One region of the Paenibacillus sp. S29 genome, then DNA from elsewhere that is predicted to be linked to it. Evidence: riboswitches for the same ligand, from Rfam matches in the RefSeq annotation. Region 1 holds a riboswitch; the other holds the start of a gene.
The links. A riboswitch is a leader RNA that binds a small molecule or an ion and turns the genes downstream of it on or off. The one in region 1 is predicted to bind cyclic di-AMP.
Positions count from the first base shown of each region.

Region 2: linked by a shared signal. The riboswitch ahead of ACL9RM_RS11925 (hypothetical protein) and the one ahead of ACL9RM_RS15030 (3D domain-containing protein) in region 1 are both predicted to bind cyclic di-AMP.

Region 1 is NZ_JBMOUI010000008.1:34,915-43,122, forward strand. Features, by position in the region: gene ACL9RM_RS15010 (hypothetical protein) at 1-935, opposite strand, end outside; gene ACL9RM_RS15015 (M20 family metallopeptidase) at 978-2,156, opposite strand; gene ACL9RM_RS15020 (ABC transporter substrate-binding protein/permease) at 2,305-3,768, shown strand; gene ACL9RM_RS15025 (amino acid ABC transporter ATP-binding protein) at 3,755-4,477, shown strand; cyclic di-AMP (ydaO/yuaA leader) riboswitch at 4,904-5,073, shown strand; gene ACL9RM_RS15030 (3D domain-containing protein) at 5,080-5,748, shown strand; gene ACL9RM_RS15035 (polysaccharide deacetylase family protein) at 5,946-6,752, opposite strand; gene ACL9RM_RS15040 (NADH:flavin oxidoreductase/NADH oxidase) at 7,059-8,081, shown strand; gene ACL9RM_RS15045 (PspA/IM30 family protein) at 8,169-8,208, shown strand, end outside.
Region 2 is NZ_JBMOUI010000006.1:17,306-25,513, forward strand. Features, by position in the region: gene kdpA (potassium-transporting ATPase subunit KdpA) at 1-594, opposite strand, end outside; gene ACL9RM_RS11920 (potassium-transporting ATPase subunit F) at 745-822, opposite strand; gene ACL9RM_RS11925 (hypothetical protein) at 1,006-1,401, opposite strand; cyclic di-AMP (ydaO/yuaA leader) riboswitch at 1,517-1,684, opposite strand; gene ACL9RM_RS11930 (glutathione peroxidase) at 2,151-2,636, shown strand; tRNA gene ACL9RM_RS11935 (tRNA-Leu) at 2,728-2,810, opposite strand; gene ACL9RM_RS11940 (urease accessory protein UreF) at 3,073-3,810, shown strand; gene ACL9RM_RS11945 (Rha family transcriptional regulator) at 4,107-4,328, shown strand; gene ACL9RM_RS11950 (helix-turn-helix domain-containing protein) at 4,453-4,836, opposite strand; gene ACL9RM_RS11955 (helix-turn-helix domain-containing protein) at 4,930-5,304, opposite strand; gene ACL9RM_RS11960 (MarR family winged helix-turn-helix transcriptional regulator) at 5,490-5,945, opposite strand; tRNA gene ACL9RM_RS11965 (tRNA-Leu) at 6,109-6,191, opposite strand; tRNA gene ACL9RM_RS11970 (tRNA-Lys) at 6,207-6,282, opposite strand; tRNA gene ACL9RM_RS11975 (tRNA-Glu) at 6,369-6,440, opposite strand; gene ACL9RM_RS11980 (DeoR/GlpR family DNA-binding transcription regulator) at 6,685-7,446, shown strand; gene ACL9RM_RS11985 (Cof-type HAD-IIB family hydrolase) at 7,516-8,208, shown strand, end outside.

The DNA.
Region 1 (8,208 bases):
TGATGTGTATCCCAGTTCGAGCAACCGCTTGCCGAGCTACAGCCGGATGAGCTAGCTAATACGGCATTACCTGTAGCATCCGGGTGCATGTGTATGGCAAATTGTTCAGGTTGATACCATGAATACCACACAACAGCTAATAATAAATAGTCGACCTGTAAATAGTTGACCTTAGGCAATTGCTTCCCCTCAGGATCATCCACCGCTTTATTCACCCGCTCGCGCAGACGTTGTACAATCTTATGAACCGCTTGTTGGGCCTGCTGTGAAATGGCTGTATTCTCCTGTGTATTCCAGCGGTCACCTGCTGGCTGCGCCGAAGTTGCGAGTTTATAATAGCGCGAAAGCTCGTCGTTTGGTAATGGATGATTAAAAAAAGTACCCCACAAACTGGCGCTATAGCGGTTCCAGCCAAAGCATTCCACATACAACCAGTCAAACCACGCCCGCTCCTCAGGCATCGGCTTAGAGCCGCCGGAATGGGGCGCATGGTGAAGCATACGACCAAAAAAAGCTTCCGAGAATTGCTGATATTCGCGGGTAAACATCAACATTTCGTGCCATAATTCATCCACATCGCTACTGAACATAGGCACTCTATTCATAATCGCGCATAGCATAAAATATCGTTTTAGCTCATGCCAGCGCCAATCATATTCTTGGTCCGTCAGCTCTGGGTGGGCTTCCATTACACGACTCCTTACGCAATGAGCATAGGAGGCGGGAATGGATTGCTCCAGTAGCTGCATCAGCTCTGTAATCTCTGGATGACGCTCCTGTGTAAGGGACGAAGGAGAAGGGGAACTGAGGAAAAAAGCATTCCGGCGCCGTGTTTTTCTGTTTCCCCGGTTCCTGCGTATTGCACGGAATATAAACCAAACAATGATGAGGTCTACCACAATAAACAACGTCCAAAAGCTGCTCATACTATCCATGATGGCTGGCTGCTCCTTTCTGAAAGAACACGGAATTAAGATTTAGCTTTCGTTATTCAGCAGAGAGAATTCTTTTTTTATTTGGGCTAGCAGTTCAGGATTAGTGATTACATCGCAAGCAGTCCATGCCAAGGTTCTCGCAGCCAGCAGCATTCCTTCCATGGCCCGGTCCTGCATCGCCAAATCGCGGAATTCTGGTGTATGCAAGGCATGCTTCTCGTCAATAACTTGAATGTACGGATGGATAGCAGGGCAATGAAGCGATACATTTCCGATATCCATGGAGCCGTGATCTTCACCTTCCGTTATATCTTCTTGCGAAATGCCAGCCTGCACCAAATTTGCGGTAAAGGCATCGGAAAGTACGCGGTTTGTGACCATTTCATCATAAGATGTCTCATAATTGGAGGTCTCTAAACGACACCCGGCCTGTAAAGCAGCTCCTTCAGCAATTTGAATAACACGGCGAGTCAGCGGGTTCAGTTCTTGGCGTGTAGCGGCCCTCACATAAAATTGGGCTGAGGCGTAATCAGGAATAATATTGGCTGCTTGCCCACCCTGATTAATGATCCCATGGATACGCACTGTACTTTTTACTTGTTGACGGAATGCGTTGATACCATTGAACGTTTGAATCACAGCGTCCAGCGCGTTAATGCCCTCGTGCGGACTGGCAGCCGCGTGGGCGGATTGACCAAAAAATTCGAATTGTACAGCATCAATCGCCAGGGATTTACCTGATTTTTCGTAACGGTCATAAGGATGCGTCATAAGTGCTATGTCGCAATCATCAAACAACCCGGCAGCGGCCATCGGGACCTTTGCACCGCGTGTTTCTTCGGCAGGTGTGCCATATACCCGTACTTCTCCACCGGTTTCGTCGATGATCGACTTGAGGCCGACGGCAGCACCGGTACTCATCATACATATCAAATGGTGCCCACAGGCGTGTCCTAGACCTTTCAGAGCGTCATATTCTGCCAGAAAAGCGACAACCGGTCCGGGTTTTGCAGATTTGTAAGTTGCAATAAAGGCTGTTTCTATGCCCAATACGGGTGCCTGGACCTCAAAACCGTGAAAAACCAGTTCTTCTTTTAAACGGGCAGCGGCCAGAAATTCCTCGTTTCCAAGTTCAGGATTTGCGCCAATATATAACGAAATGTCCTTAAACCGTGGGGCATGCTGCTCAATTGTCTTTTGAATGGTCTGCTTAAAATCCATGCTGAAAACTCCTTTATATAAACTGTAATGTAGGTACTGCGTTAGGTATGCTGAAATTGTACTATAACATTCATTGCATAATCATGCATATTCATTTATAATGACACAATCTTATTTATTATAAAGAATTTAAGGAGAGAAAAAAAGATTGAAAAAGGCATATCGTTTTACCGCCCTGGTTTTGTCGGCGGTTATCTTGCTGTTGACTGGTCTTCCCATGCTCACTGCATACGGAACGGAAGCAAAGCCACAGAAAAAACTTGTAGTGGGCATGAGTGCCGACTTTCCGCCGTATGAGTTTCATAAAGTCATTAACGGTAAGGATACCATTGTTGGGTTCGATGTGGATATCGCCAAGGAAATCGCCAAAGATTTGGATGCGGAGATGGTCCCTGAGGACATGAGTTTTGACTCCTTGCTGCCTGCTCTGCAAAGTGGCCGCGTAGACTTGGTACTGTCCGGTATGACACCGACGGATGAGCGGAGAAAGAGCATTGATTTTTCAGATGTATATTATCGCTCCAAGCAAGTCATTATGGTACGCCCAGAGGATAAAGACAAATATCCTACGATGGATACTTTGAAAGGCGAGAAGATTGGGGCACAAAAAGGGAGTATTCAGGAAGAAATTGCTCAAAAAGTACCCAATGCCACTGTAACCTCACTGGACAAAATATCTGATCTGGTACTCCAGCTGCGGACCCAGCGTATCAACGCTGTTGTGATCGAAGATACGGTTGCTAAAGGATACACGTTAGATGGTACCGTAACACTTGCCAAGGCCGTGCCTGAGGATGCCGGAGCAGAAACAGCTGTAGGTATACGCAAGGGGAACGCAGAATTGCTTGCCTCTGTAAATAAAACGTTGGCTCGCCTGAAAGCGGACGGGTCGATTGAGAAGTTTTCCACAGAAGCGAGCGCGCTCTCTGCAGATCGACAGGTTTCTTCTAATAACATCGTAGATATTTTTTGGAAATACCGCAGTTTTTACGCTACGGGTATCGGCTACACTCTGTTGCTGTCTGCACTCGGAGTACTGTTTGGATTTATCATTGGTCTGATCGTATCCTTGCTGCGGATGAGTGGTATACGCATCATTGAGTGGTTAGGTACCACTTATGTGGAGATCCTGCGTGGCACACCTATGCTGGTACAACTTATGATCATTCACTACGGAGTTGCTTTGACGCTGGGTGTCAATTTTACCCCACTCCAGTCTGGTATAATCACATTGTCTCTGAATAGTTCAGCATATCTGGCTGAAATTTTCCGGGCAGGTATCCAGGCAGTAGACCGTGGACAGATGGAGGCTGCCCGTTCGTTGGGTATGGGACGCGGTAAAGCTATGCGTCATGTCATTTTGCCGCAAGCGTTTAAATCTATTTTGCCTGCTATCGGTAATGAGTTTATTACGATCATTAAAGAATCATCCATTATTTCGACCATTGGGATGGTGGATATTATGTATCAGGCCCAGGTCATTAAGAACATCACCTACGAAGGATTAAGTCCGTTCGTAATCGCAGCCGCTATTTATTTTGTAATGACATTCAGCTTGTCTAAGCTGCTGGGTTTATGGGAAAGGAAGTTGAGAGCCAGTGATCACCGTTAAACAACTGCGTAAATCGTTCGGTAAGAATGAAATTTTAAAAGGCATTGATATAGATATCGCCAAAGGTGAAGTCGTCGTCATCATCGGCCCCAGTGGTTCGGGGAAGAGTACGTTTTTGCGTTGTATGAATCTGTTGGAACAGCCTACAGACGGAGAGATTTTGTTTGAGGGCGAGCCAATTACAGCTCGTGGCCATAATATTAATGTAACCCGGGAGAAGATGGGGATGGTGTTCCAGCATTTTAATCTGTTCCCGCATAAAACAGTGTTGCAGAACCTGACACTTGCCCCAACACAGGTTAGAAGACAGTCAGGGAAGGAAGCGGAAAAAATTTCGCTAGAACTCTTGCGTACCGTAGGGCTTGAGGATAAGAAGAATACCTATCCGAACCAGCTATCCGGCGGTCAGAAGCAACGTATTGCGATTGCGCGTGCTTTGGCCATGCAGCCGCACGTAATGCTGTTCGATGAGCCAACTTCTGCATTGGACCCTGAAATGGTTGGAGAGGTTCTGGATGTAATGAAGAAGCTCGCCGAAGGCGGCATGACAATGGTAATCGTGACGCATGAAATGGGTTTTGCCCGCGAGGTGGGCGATCGAATTATCTTTATGGATAACGGTCAAATTGTAGAGCAAGGTACACCAGAGCAGGTATTTGGCACTCCAAGCCATGATCGCACCCGTGATTTTCTTGCCAAAGTATTGTAAGGAAGTGCTGATATAATCTATAAAAAAAGCCCTCCGTTTGACGGAGGGCTCAGAGTGTCGAGAAAGTCCAGAGGACTTTTCGACACTTCTATTTTTATATGGGGAGACGCATCTTTTAAAACAAAAATCGATTTAAAACGATCTGAGGACCCTAGTTTTTAGACCACTAAGACAGTTTTAAACCCCCTGCAAAAAAACAGGGGGTTTCTCGACAGCCTGAGCCCTCCGTTTGACGGAGGGCTTTTTTTCTTTTTGTCACCATTTCCCCATACTTTCGTAACAAATATCGATTTCTTGATGACAAAATTGTAATGAGTGTAGTATGATGTTCAAGGTTCCCAACATTTTCATGCGGATAAGGTTACAAAATTGTGATATTATGCAGTAAGCCAAAACTTACCGGGACAGCATGTGGTTATGACAACCGCTGAAGCTGGGCCCAAACTATGGGAAGTGCGGAGGACGTAACAACGGCAGTCATTCCGATACGTCATAAAGACGATGTGGAATATGCCTAGGGGTGAATTGCACAAGCATAGGGCTTCTCCTGAGTCCGAATCCGACAGCTAACTTCGCAGGCATAACAGAGGAGGTACATATCTTTGAAACATCTAAAACATATTGGTAAAACGATGAAATTTGCGGTGCTTGCCGCAGCTATTGCAGGGTTGGCACAGACAGCTGGAGTAGCGGATGCTGCTTCGCTTCACACTGCCAAAGAGGGCGATACCTTCTTTTTGCTTGCTCAACGTTATGGAGTATCGGTAGACGAGCTAACGAAGGCGAACCCAAACATTGCTTCCAACAATATATATGCAGGTCTGCAAATTAAGATACCTGGCGAAAAAAGTGTGAAGGCAGCTTCGGATTCGAAGCCGCAGCTTCTTACGGAGAAAGCACCAGCGAATGAGGGGCCAACGATTGAAGCGTGGGGCAAAACATTCAACTATAGCAAAATAGTTGACGTTAAGGCTTCAGCGTATTCTGCCGCAGCCGACGAGAATGGTAAATGGGGAGCAGTGGACTACTACGGCAATCCGCTTAAACTAGGTACAATTGCGGTAGACCCGAACGTCATTCCGATGGGCACGAAAGTGCTGGTTACAGGCTATTCCCACCCAGGTTTGCCGGATCATTCTTTTGTAGCTGTCGCTCGCGATCAGGGTAGCGCCATTACAGGAAAGCGGATTGATATCTTTATTCCTGGCAACAAATCATTTGTGAACGACTTTGGATTTCAAAATGTGAAGCTGTACGTTATTGATAAATAGCATTGTACGTATATACGGTTTAATTAAACATAATATATATTATGTAAACTTAATACCTGTATCCTACCGCATATAACTAGGTCGGACTCTTATCAGGTCTTATCCATAAAAAAAAGCTGTCTTGACGAGCAGAAAACTTCTGCTGGTAAGACAGCTTTTTTACGTTGCTTTAGCTGTTGCTCAATCATAACATATGGTTATTTCCGTTCCGATGTGTGGAGTAGCCGGGGGACTGTCACAAATTTGTAGCCCTTAGCTTTTAGAGAGTGAATTAGACCCGGCAGAGCTTGGACAGTGCCTTGCAAGTTGGAACTTTGACCTCCACCTGCGTGCATTAAAATAATAGAGCCAGGCCCGGTAGCTGGGATCACATTGCGTTGAATTTGTGTTTTACTTAATCCCTTCCAATCGAGAGAGTCTACATTCCAATTAACAATCATATAGCCATGACGACGTGCCCATTGGATTTGAGGCTCCGTGATTTCACCGTAGGGTGGACGAATCAACTTGGGGCGAAAACCTGCGCTGGCTTGTAAAATACGTTCTGTTTTTGTAATCTGGTTGCGAAAGCGTTCTGGTGTGGCCTTCCTAAAATCCGGATGAGTATAGGAATGGTTTCCTATAGCATGGCCTTCACGGATAATACGGCGTATGATCCCCGGATGCTTTTCCGCACGGTGACCGACGATGAAAAAGGTGGCTTTGATGCCATTAGCGTGTAATACGTCCAAAACCTGCGGCGTATACCTAGAATCGGGCACATCATCAAAGGTTAGGGCAATTTGGCGGGTGTGTGGGCCGCACATTTTAAAAATGTCCGCATGTTTTTTACGCAGCATTGCTAATGTAGGAGTTGCTCGATCTGTGCTCTGATGTACAGAAGAAGCAACAGCTGCTTCCTTGGGATGGGGCGTTCCGGTGTTGGGAGGCGCATCCGCGTGAACGGGTAAACTTGAGAATGCTAGTAACAGTGCCAAGCATGGCAACACTCCCCTGTACGGCATATGTATCCCCCCCTTTCCGTGCAGTGGTACCTAGTGGTGCTCTCGACTATTATGTACCTGTCTTATTAAAAATATGCTGGTAACCAAGTTCGGCTCATAAACGACTGGAAAGAAGCCCACGATGAAACGATTATCAATGAAGATGATGGAGCTAAACGTACATATTCTCTTAAACATGACCGAAAACAGGAGCATTTTCGCAAGTTTTAGCCTTACAACGAATTCGGTATACTGTGACAGCTGGTGTATAATGGGGATGCAATTCATAATTATACAGACATGGAATTGAAGGAAGGATGGATAAAAGTGACCGACTTGTTTACTCCTTATCAATTAAAGGGGCTTTCTTTAAAAAATCGGATTGTCATGCCCCCGATGTGCCAATACAGCGTGGAGGCCAAGGACGGAAATCCAACGGATTGGCATCATGTCCATTATGTGAGCCGGGCAGTAGGAGGCACTGGACTTATTATTGTGGAAATGACAGCGGTCCATCCAGATGGACGTATTACGGATCGTGATTTGGGTATTTGGAGTGACGAACATATTTCTGCATATCGTAAGATTATAGAGGAAGTCCACAAGTATGGTGCCAAGATTGGTATTCAACTAGGCCACGCTGGACGCAAGGCTGAAGATGCTGAGCAACCTGTGGGTCCGTCCACGATTCCTTTTAGCGAACGCTTTAAAAATCCGCACGCCTTAAAGACAGCTGAAGTCAGGGAACTGGTTCAGGCATACAAAGAAGGCGCGCGCCGCGCGGTTGAAGCCGGTTTTGATACGGTTGAGATACATGGCGCTCACGGCTATCTGATTCATCAATTTCATTCGCCTTTAACAAATACCAGAGAAGATGAATATGGGCAGGATTTGTCACTGTTCGGTGTTGAGGTCATACATGCTGTTAAAGAGGTTCTTCCTGCTGATATGCCTGTGCTTATGCGGATATCTGCCAAAGAATACGTCGAGGATGGATATAATGTGGAATACATAACAGGCGTAGGGGAACGATATCGTGATGCAGGTGTGGATATTTTCCATATTTCTTCTGGTGGTGAGGGTCCGATTGGTTCTGGCGGAGGCCCGTCTGCGCGTGCCGGCTATCAGGTGGATTTGGCTCATACCATCCGTGAAAAGCTGAATGTACCTGTGATTGCTGTTGGCTTACTGGATGATTATGAGGACGCCCGCCGGGTTGTTCAGCAGAAAGAAGCTGATCTGGTAGCAATAGGGCGTGCCATGCTGCGTGATCCCTATTGGGCGCTACATGCATCGCGGGAGCTAAAAGTACAGGCCGACATCCCAGAGCCTTACTTGCGCGGTTTTTAGATATTTTTGAAACCCTCTTTGCAAAGCTTGCGTAAACATGTGTACAGAGCTTAAAATTTAAGCATTCAACTCTAGGAGGAACTTCACATGTCTATTTTCAAACGATTAAGAGATCTTACGATGTCCA
Region 2 (8,208 bases), on a different contig from region 1:
TAGCGTCTGGGGTACCTTCAATCCAACCAGCACCAGCGTAAGCACAAAGGCCAGCGGCAGGAAAATTCTTATGATGGCTTTAATAAAATCTTGAAAGAAATTGCCCATTCCTTCACCGCGCCGCGTCAATCCTCTCATAAAAGCCGCAGCAACCGCAAAACCGGAAGCAGCCGAAGTGAACATCATCATCGTGACGAACGCCATCTGTGTCAGATACGTAAGCCCGCTTTCTCCACTATAATGTTGGAGATTCGTATTCGTCATAAAGCTGATTACCGTATTAAAAGCTAGTGATGCTTCCATATTACTGTTTCCCGCCGGATTACCAGGAAGCATTCCCTGTAAACGCAACAGCAAGTAGCTGATCGCCACAAGCACGACATTCGTTGCAATGAAACTCATAACATACGTAGTCCAACGCATGCTCTCCAGCTTCTTCAATCCTACTATCTTATAAATCAGCTTTTCTGTTCCGCCAAAAATCCGATCCGTCCGATTGGGTTCATTCGAGAATACATGATACATATAGGTGCCCACTGGCTTTACCAAGAGCAGCAATATGACGATCACAATTCCAATTTGAAGCAGCTCCATCCTCTATTCCTCCTTCAAAATGCTCCTGCGTTTGGAACAACAGACCTGCTTCAGAGCACCAAACGTGTGCACACGTTTGCGGAAACCTGCTACCTATGATGCTAAATATTCAGATCTGTTGTTCCCGCCCGCTCTATCCCCTATAGCTGACTAGAACTTTTCAGGGTTCAGGAGCGCGTAGATTAAATACATAAACACAATAGCCGTAAGCCCAAGTATAACGATCATCCTCTTCGTCCTCCTTTAGAGGTCTGCGCATCACACCAGCGTACAAACAGCAGTATCACTCCATAACTCACAGCCATGACGAGCAGCATGTATATATCCATCATGTTCATACCCTCCGTATCGGTCCTCAGATCGCCATTCTTATTTCATCATAAAATCATAAAACAACTATGTTATAAGTGCTTATCCGTTCAGCAGAAAACCCACCTCTCCGTTCAATGTGTAGATCACATGGTCCGCTCCCAATCCTCGATAAATTCCTTGTGGATTACAGCCGTGCGTAATAACATAGATCGATTCCGATGTTAGCGGCCGACATATTTGCAGGAAACGGCAAGTCAGATTCAAGCTGTTCTCGAACAAATACACACTACCAATTTCTTTTTTTGGAAAATTACATTTTCCCGCTTGCATGGTATTGATGCGGACAATGTGCTCCACACCCATTTTTTTGAGCTGTCGTTCCTCCTGAGCGCTATTCGTCAGAACTGCAAACGCCAATTTTTTGAAAATAAGCAATTTCACAAAACTTCTGCCCGCTTCATTCGGTGCAGTGACAATAATTAACCGACCTTCCATCAGTAGCTCCTCTCCCGGTATAAAAAGACAACAAAAAGAAGCCGAAGGAAAAAGGCTTTCCTCCGGCTTCTTACATATCCATGATAAAATAAACCATGGCTGCACACGGCGGTTTGTTGCCTCTCCCTGTACGCTTACGAGGTTAGCTGTCGGATTCGGACGTGAGAGTCGCCCTATTTCTGGCACTTGACCGGAAAATTCACCCCATGAGACACACGGCAAGCCGTACAGTCTCGATTGGTTCCCCCGCTTTTGCAACTGCAAAATTCAGCGCTATAGACATTTCGTTGTTGCTTCATTCAAGTTAATTTGAAATTACGTCTTGAATCATACACCCGCGCATGGAAGACTGTAAAGCTCAACTGCGGGGTTATAAATCGGCCTTTAGAGCATAGAAGATTAATAATAACGCTTACAACGCAACTATGCTTCTCACAGCTCACTCAATCTCTGTTTTTCATCCCTTTTCGAAAATGACAAGCATGTCAATATTGGCGTAGGGTAGAGCGTTTTTGGCCTTTTTTTGTAAAAAGAGAAGAAAATACGCTATATGTACCAGCTAAACACCGATTGAACCCGCTTTTATAAGAAGAAACACCTTAATTCGCTCCATTTGCAATGCGATTTACTGTTTTGAACAAAATACGATTTTACAGCGGCTAAAGGCTTAATACAGCTTTTCCAGACTTGCAACCTTACTTTGAATTGCTTACAATTTAATTGCTGAATATTGAATAAGGAGAGATACTATGACCGTTTATGAATATGATGCGCAAACCCTGCAAGGGAAACCAATTCCGTTATCCACATATAAAGGGAATGTTCTGCTTATTGTGAACACAGCCAGCAAATGCGGGTTAACCCCCCAATACAAAGCGTTACAAGAGCTATATGACCAGTACCATGAACTGGGGCTCGAAATTTTGGGATTTCCCAGCAACCAATTCGCCAAACAAGAGCCAGGTTCCAGCGAGGAGATTTCCGAGTTTTGCCAGATCAATTATGGTGTTACCTTTCCGATGTTCGCCAAGACAGATGTCAATGGCGATCAAGCGCACCCCTTATTTCGCTACCTGACCCAAACAGCTCCGGGGGTATTAGGGTCCAAAGCGATCAAATGGAATTTTACTAAATTCTTAATTACACGAGAAGGTAACGTATTTAAGCGCTATGCACCGCAAACCACTCCAGATAAGCTGGCGGGAGATATAGAGAAGCTTTTGCAGCAAAACTGATATTCTTCTTTATCACAGTTATTAAAACAAAAAAAGCATCCCTTCACGTAAACCGTGTCAGGATGCTTTTTCAACTAGGTCTTGCATATAATGCGGTCGAGAGGACTCGAACCTCCACGGGCGTACGCCCACTACCCCCTCAAGATAGCGTGTCTGCCATTCCACCACGACCGCAAATCATAATGTATTGAGGCAACAGATTTATTATACTCTCTCATCAACTATTTGTAAACACAAATATAATAATTATTTTATATGTTATTTTACCTAACATATATGAGCGATAATAATATTTAATTTGACAAAAGGGCTACTAAAATGTAAAAATATATTACATACATTTCGAATTTTTTCGTTATCCCTAAGTAAAGAGTGAAATAATATAACATAAGGATTCACTTCGAGGAGGCGAACCGCCCTGCATAAAGGCAACCGTTTGCTGAACTATGCATTATTGTTGGACCCTTCCCTACCTGTTGGTGGCTTCACCCGTTTTAACGGACTGGAGAAACTATTCCGCAACGGACATTTGAACAGTCTACAAGATCTGGAACATTACATGCTGGATGATTTGTATCCTCAATTTACAACCGTTGACGGCATGGCTATCAAAAGTCTGTATGTCGCCATCCAGCAGAATGACGGTTGGCGAATCGCTCTCATTGATAAGATGCTGCATACCCAACGTCCCTCCTTGCAGCATGTGAAGGAGTTGCGTCTATCCGGTCAGCGTCTACTTAAGCTCGCTAAGGCTCTTTATCCTTGGCTTGAATTTGACCAGTTGGAATCTATACTCATTCAATACAATGCAATTGGCACACTCGCTACCGTTCACACCTGGATTAACTTCCTCCTCGGAAACGATGTAGAACAGACCATGCACGGCTATCTTGGCGCAGCGGTGTCCTTCTGTGTGGAAGATGCCTTCAAACTACTCAATCCTCCCTATGAGGAAAAGAACCCTTTTATGGAGCGTATGACCAGCGAGCTGCTCTCCGCATGGAAGAAGCTTAACGAACCTGAGCCAACCACATTTCAGCGTCGCTTTCTTCACAGACATTGGTGCAACTCCTACATCACTCTACCGCTTTATATGAGCCATAATAGCCAATTGGATGAGCCTAGACTGTTTTCCTCCTCAGGTCTATTCAAACGCCTTCCAGCATCCCCCTGATGCGTCGCTTCACCAATCTGGCAGCAACACCAAAAACACTCTGTCCCTTTCCTCAGGTGGCAGAGTGTTTTTTATTCACACATAATCGAAATTCACACTATTAGTAGACTCTAGACGGGTTATCAGAACCACCTAGCACTTAATTAAGTAATTAATTCAACAAAATAACGTATTTGCGATTGTAAAAACACGTATAAAAGTGTATCATAGTTTCAGATGGTTAATTCTAACATGTTTACTGATGATTATTATAACACACCAATTATTCCGCAAGAATCCGTAAGGGGCGATTTCTCTTGAACAACAAAATGCCTGTCACCTCCTTCGGGTGGGCCATCAAACAACGGCTTGTCGAACTTCGACTGGATCAGAAAACATTTTGTGAGACACACAATATTCCGCCTTCACGCTTGTCCAATCTGATTCACGGCACCCGCAAAGCACAAAGGTACAGAAAACAAGTTGCTGCAATTCTGAACATCGACGATAACGATTATAAGGAGGCACCGCCACTCTAAATCCAACAAGCATTCCAGTTACATATAGGTCATTCCATATCACCCAGAAACCAAATAAACCCGTAAAGCGAACCCCTCCAGTTCGTTTACGGGTTTTCAACCCAGACGATCTTTAGCCAAAAAATTATTCCGGCTTTGTTTTATCCTTCTCACTTTTTTGCTTACGGTATTTCGCAAATTCAACATATTCTAAAATAAAATTCTGTTCTTCCGTCTCAAGATCTTCTGCCTGGCAATTCAGTGGCCCCATCACTCCAAAAAAATAAGCAGCCTTCTGTTCCTGAAGTACGCCTTCCCCTGGCTTAATCCCTTTCATCAACCAATCAAGCGATACATTAAAAAAGTCCGAAATCTGAATCAAATGGGCGGTACCCGGCGTTGTTTTACCTCTTCTCCAATCACCGAGATTCCCTGAACTGATTTTAAGTTTTTCACAAAATGCCTTCTTGGTCATTCCGCGATCCTTAATCAAAGCTTCAATCCGCTGATAAATAGTTTGATCTCCCAAAATGTTTCCCCTCCGACACAGTAACTTTTTCTGAAATAATTTTCATTTTTCAGCCTTACTCATTAGTAATCCTCATCAAATCCTAAGCAACCATTACCCCATAGTAGAATTGCGCTGGTTTTTCTCTTTACGAAAGCGGGTAAATTCAATATACTCAAGTATAAAATTTCTTTCCGCTTCACTAAGCGTTTCCCCCTGGCAATTCAGTTGCCCTGAAGCGTCAAAAAAATAAGGGTCTTGCGGCTCCTTTAGCACCTCACCCTGTACATCTCGACCCAGCATAATCCAATCCAGACTGGCATCAAAAAAAGAAGCGATTTCAATGAGTTTATTCGTGCCCGGCGTCGTTTTTCCTCTTTTCCAATCCCCGAAGTTCCCTGTACTAATGCCTAACTGCTGGCAGAACGCCTTTTTCGTCATTCCCCGTTCCTTGATGAGTTCCTCAATGCGATGGTAAATAGATTGCATAGAAGTTCCTTCCTCCCTAGCAGGCTCTCAAATAACGATATCATGTTCTCTGTTCCCATTTCAAAGATCACGTATGCTAAAATTACCGAATTATGTATGTTGGTTTCCATTATACCACAACACGCAACAAAAACCGCCTGTTTTCCGAAGAAAGGGCGGTCTTTAAGCCAGTTCACTTACGCTAATCACGTAGCAGAGTTGTCGATTTTAAGTAAGATATGCTTCAATTCATTCAAAGTTTCGCTCAGATGCAATAAATCTTCTTCTGGCAGATACACCAGTTTCTCTTGAATTTTATTGGAGAAGGTATGAAATACCTGTTCACAAAAAGCATCGCCTTCCTGTGTAATCGCCACATTCACGACTCTGCGATCCGAATCACACGACTGGCGGTCAGCCAACCCATGCTCCACCAGTTTGTCCAGAAGAGGAGTCATGTTCGGACGTGAGACATTGAGCTGTTTGGATAAATCAGATACCGTAGACAAGCGCACCTCACGCAGAAGCAGTAATACCTGAAAGTTATTAGGCGACAAGTGTAATGGGAAATCGAGCGGACCGTAGGTGAAAAATTTCTTCTTCACAATCGGAAACAAGCCCAAAATATTTTCTGATATATTTCCTAACAGTTGAGTGTCCATATTTTTCACCGTCACTTCATAAGTTTATACTTATCATTCTATAACATTATGGCGTTATATTATACTATGGAATCATTATTTCATCATAATGATTACTTTATTACATCACTACACAAATAAAAAAAGCCTCTACCGCGAGAGACTTTTCCGTTTATTCCATTGATGCGGTCGAGAGGACTCGAACCTCCACGAGCGTACGCTCACTACCCCCTCAAGATAGCGTGTCTGCCATTCCACCACGACCGCATAACAAAATATAAATGGTGAGCCATGAAGGACTCGAACCTTCGACACCCTGATTAAAAGTCAGGTGCTCTACCAACTGAGCTAATGGCTCATGCTGTTCATCCAAGCTGTCCGCCATTAGACCAGACCTCAGGAATTTCCCTTAAGCATGCAACATGTAGTCTATAAAGACAACAATGACCCGTAGGGGATTCGAACCCCTGTTACCTCCGTGAAAGGGAGGTGTCTTAACCCCTTGACCAACGGGCCTTATTATTATGCGCCAACTTGGCGACAAGAAAGAGTATATCAAATAGAATACCGAATGGCAATACTTATTTCTAAAATTTTTAAAAAATAAGTTTTTATAAGTACAAAATGCATATTAACTTACAATTCCTTATCTTAAATCACTGAAATCCTGAAAACAGTGATAAATGATTGCAATATCACTTGAATTTACTTATAATCACTTACAAGATACCGAAATAATTATATATCAGAGGAGCTTTCTATGTATCAGGAAGAACGAATGTTAAAAATCGTTGATTACTTACAGCTTCATAAACGTATTTCGGTGGATGATATTTGTGAATTTTTTAATGTTTCACGAGATACGGCTCGTCGAGACCTCGTAAAACTTGAAGAACATCAAAAAATTATTCGCACCCGCGGTGGCGCTCTTCTCCCTACACTTCATCACGATTCAATTGGAAATTATAACGAAAGACTACTTACTGTATCCGAGGAGAAACAAGTGATCGGACAGCTGGCTGCCAGCATGGTACGAGATAAGGATCGTATTATATTGGATTCCTCTACCACCGTACAGGCGTGTGCAGAAAGACTGAATGTGCAGGAATGTTCGGTCATCACCAATTCAATCAATCAGGCTGACGTGCTATCTGGAAAAGACGGTGTCTCCATACATCTGTTGGGAGGCCGCCTGCAAAAAGAACACCGATATGTATATGGCTCCTCCGTGATCGCCACTTTGTCTCACTATTTTGTAGACAAAGCCTTTATCGGGATTGGTGGTATATCTGCCCACGGACTAAGCCTAATTCATGAAGAAGACGGTATGCTGAAGCATCAGATGATGAAGCAGGCAGATCAGGTGATCATCCTTGCGGACCATTCGAAATTCGGAATCAATTTTCCATATCGTTTTGCCGATCTGTCTGAAGTTAATATCGTGATTACCGACAGATTGCCAGAACCAGCGATGCTGGAAATTTTGCAACATTATGATGTTGAAGTTGTTGTACCCTCATAAAAAATGAAACTGCTTAGCTAGAACTCAAGATTTATCACAGAGATATCGAAAGACAGGAGTTGGAGAGAAATGAAACTGTTTGCGATTGATATGGATGGAACACTGCTGAACGAGGAAGGAAAAATAAGCAAAGTGAACGCGGAGGCTATACGCCAAGCACAGCAGCAAGGCGTTCAGGTGACAATTGCCACTGGTAGAGCCGCTTATGACGCCTGGACGAAGCTAGAGGAAGCAGAGCTTGTAACTCCCGTCATTGGAGCAAACGGCGCAACCGTACACGATGTGCATCGTCGTCAGTTAACCTCTACTCCTATGGGCCGGAGTGAAACGTTTGAAGTGCTGAGCTGGCTGCACGACAACGACTTTTACTATGAGGTCATGACAGACCGAGCCATTTATTCTCCACAAAACGGACATCAGCTACTTGCTGTTGAAATGGACCGCTTGCTGAGTGCCAACCCGGATATTTCGCTGGATACTTTATTACATGCAGCTGAAAAACAATATGAACAGACCGGACATACCCGCATCGCTTCATATGAGGACATTCCACTGGATGTAGAGATTTATAACGTGCTCTGTTTCTCCTTTGATCAAGCCAAATTGGAGCGGGGTCGTGAGCGTTACCGAGGTTTTCAGGGCCTGAACATGGTCATCTCTTCAGACCGTAACTTTGAAGTCGAGCATAGGGATGCGTCTAAAGGTAATGCATTGCGTTATTTGGCGAATCATCTGAGCATTCCCATGCAGGAAGCCGTAGCG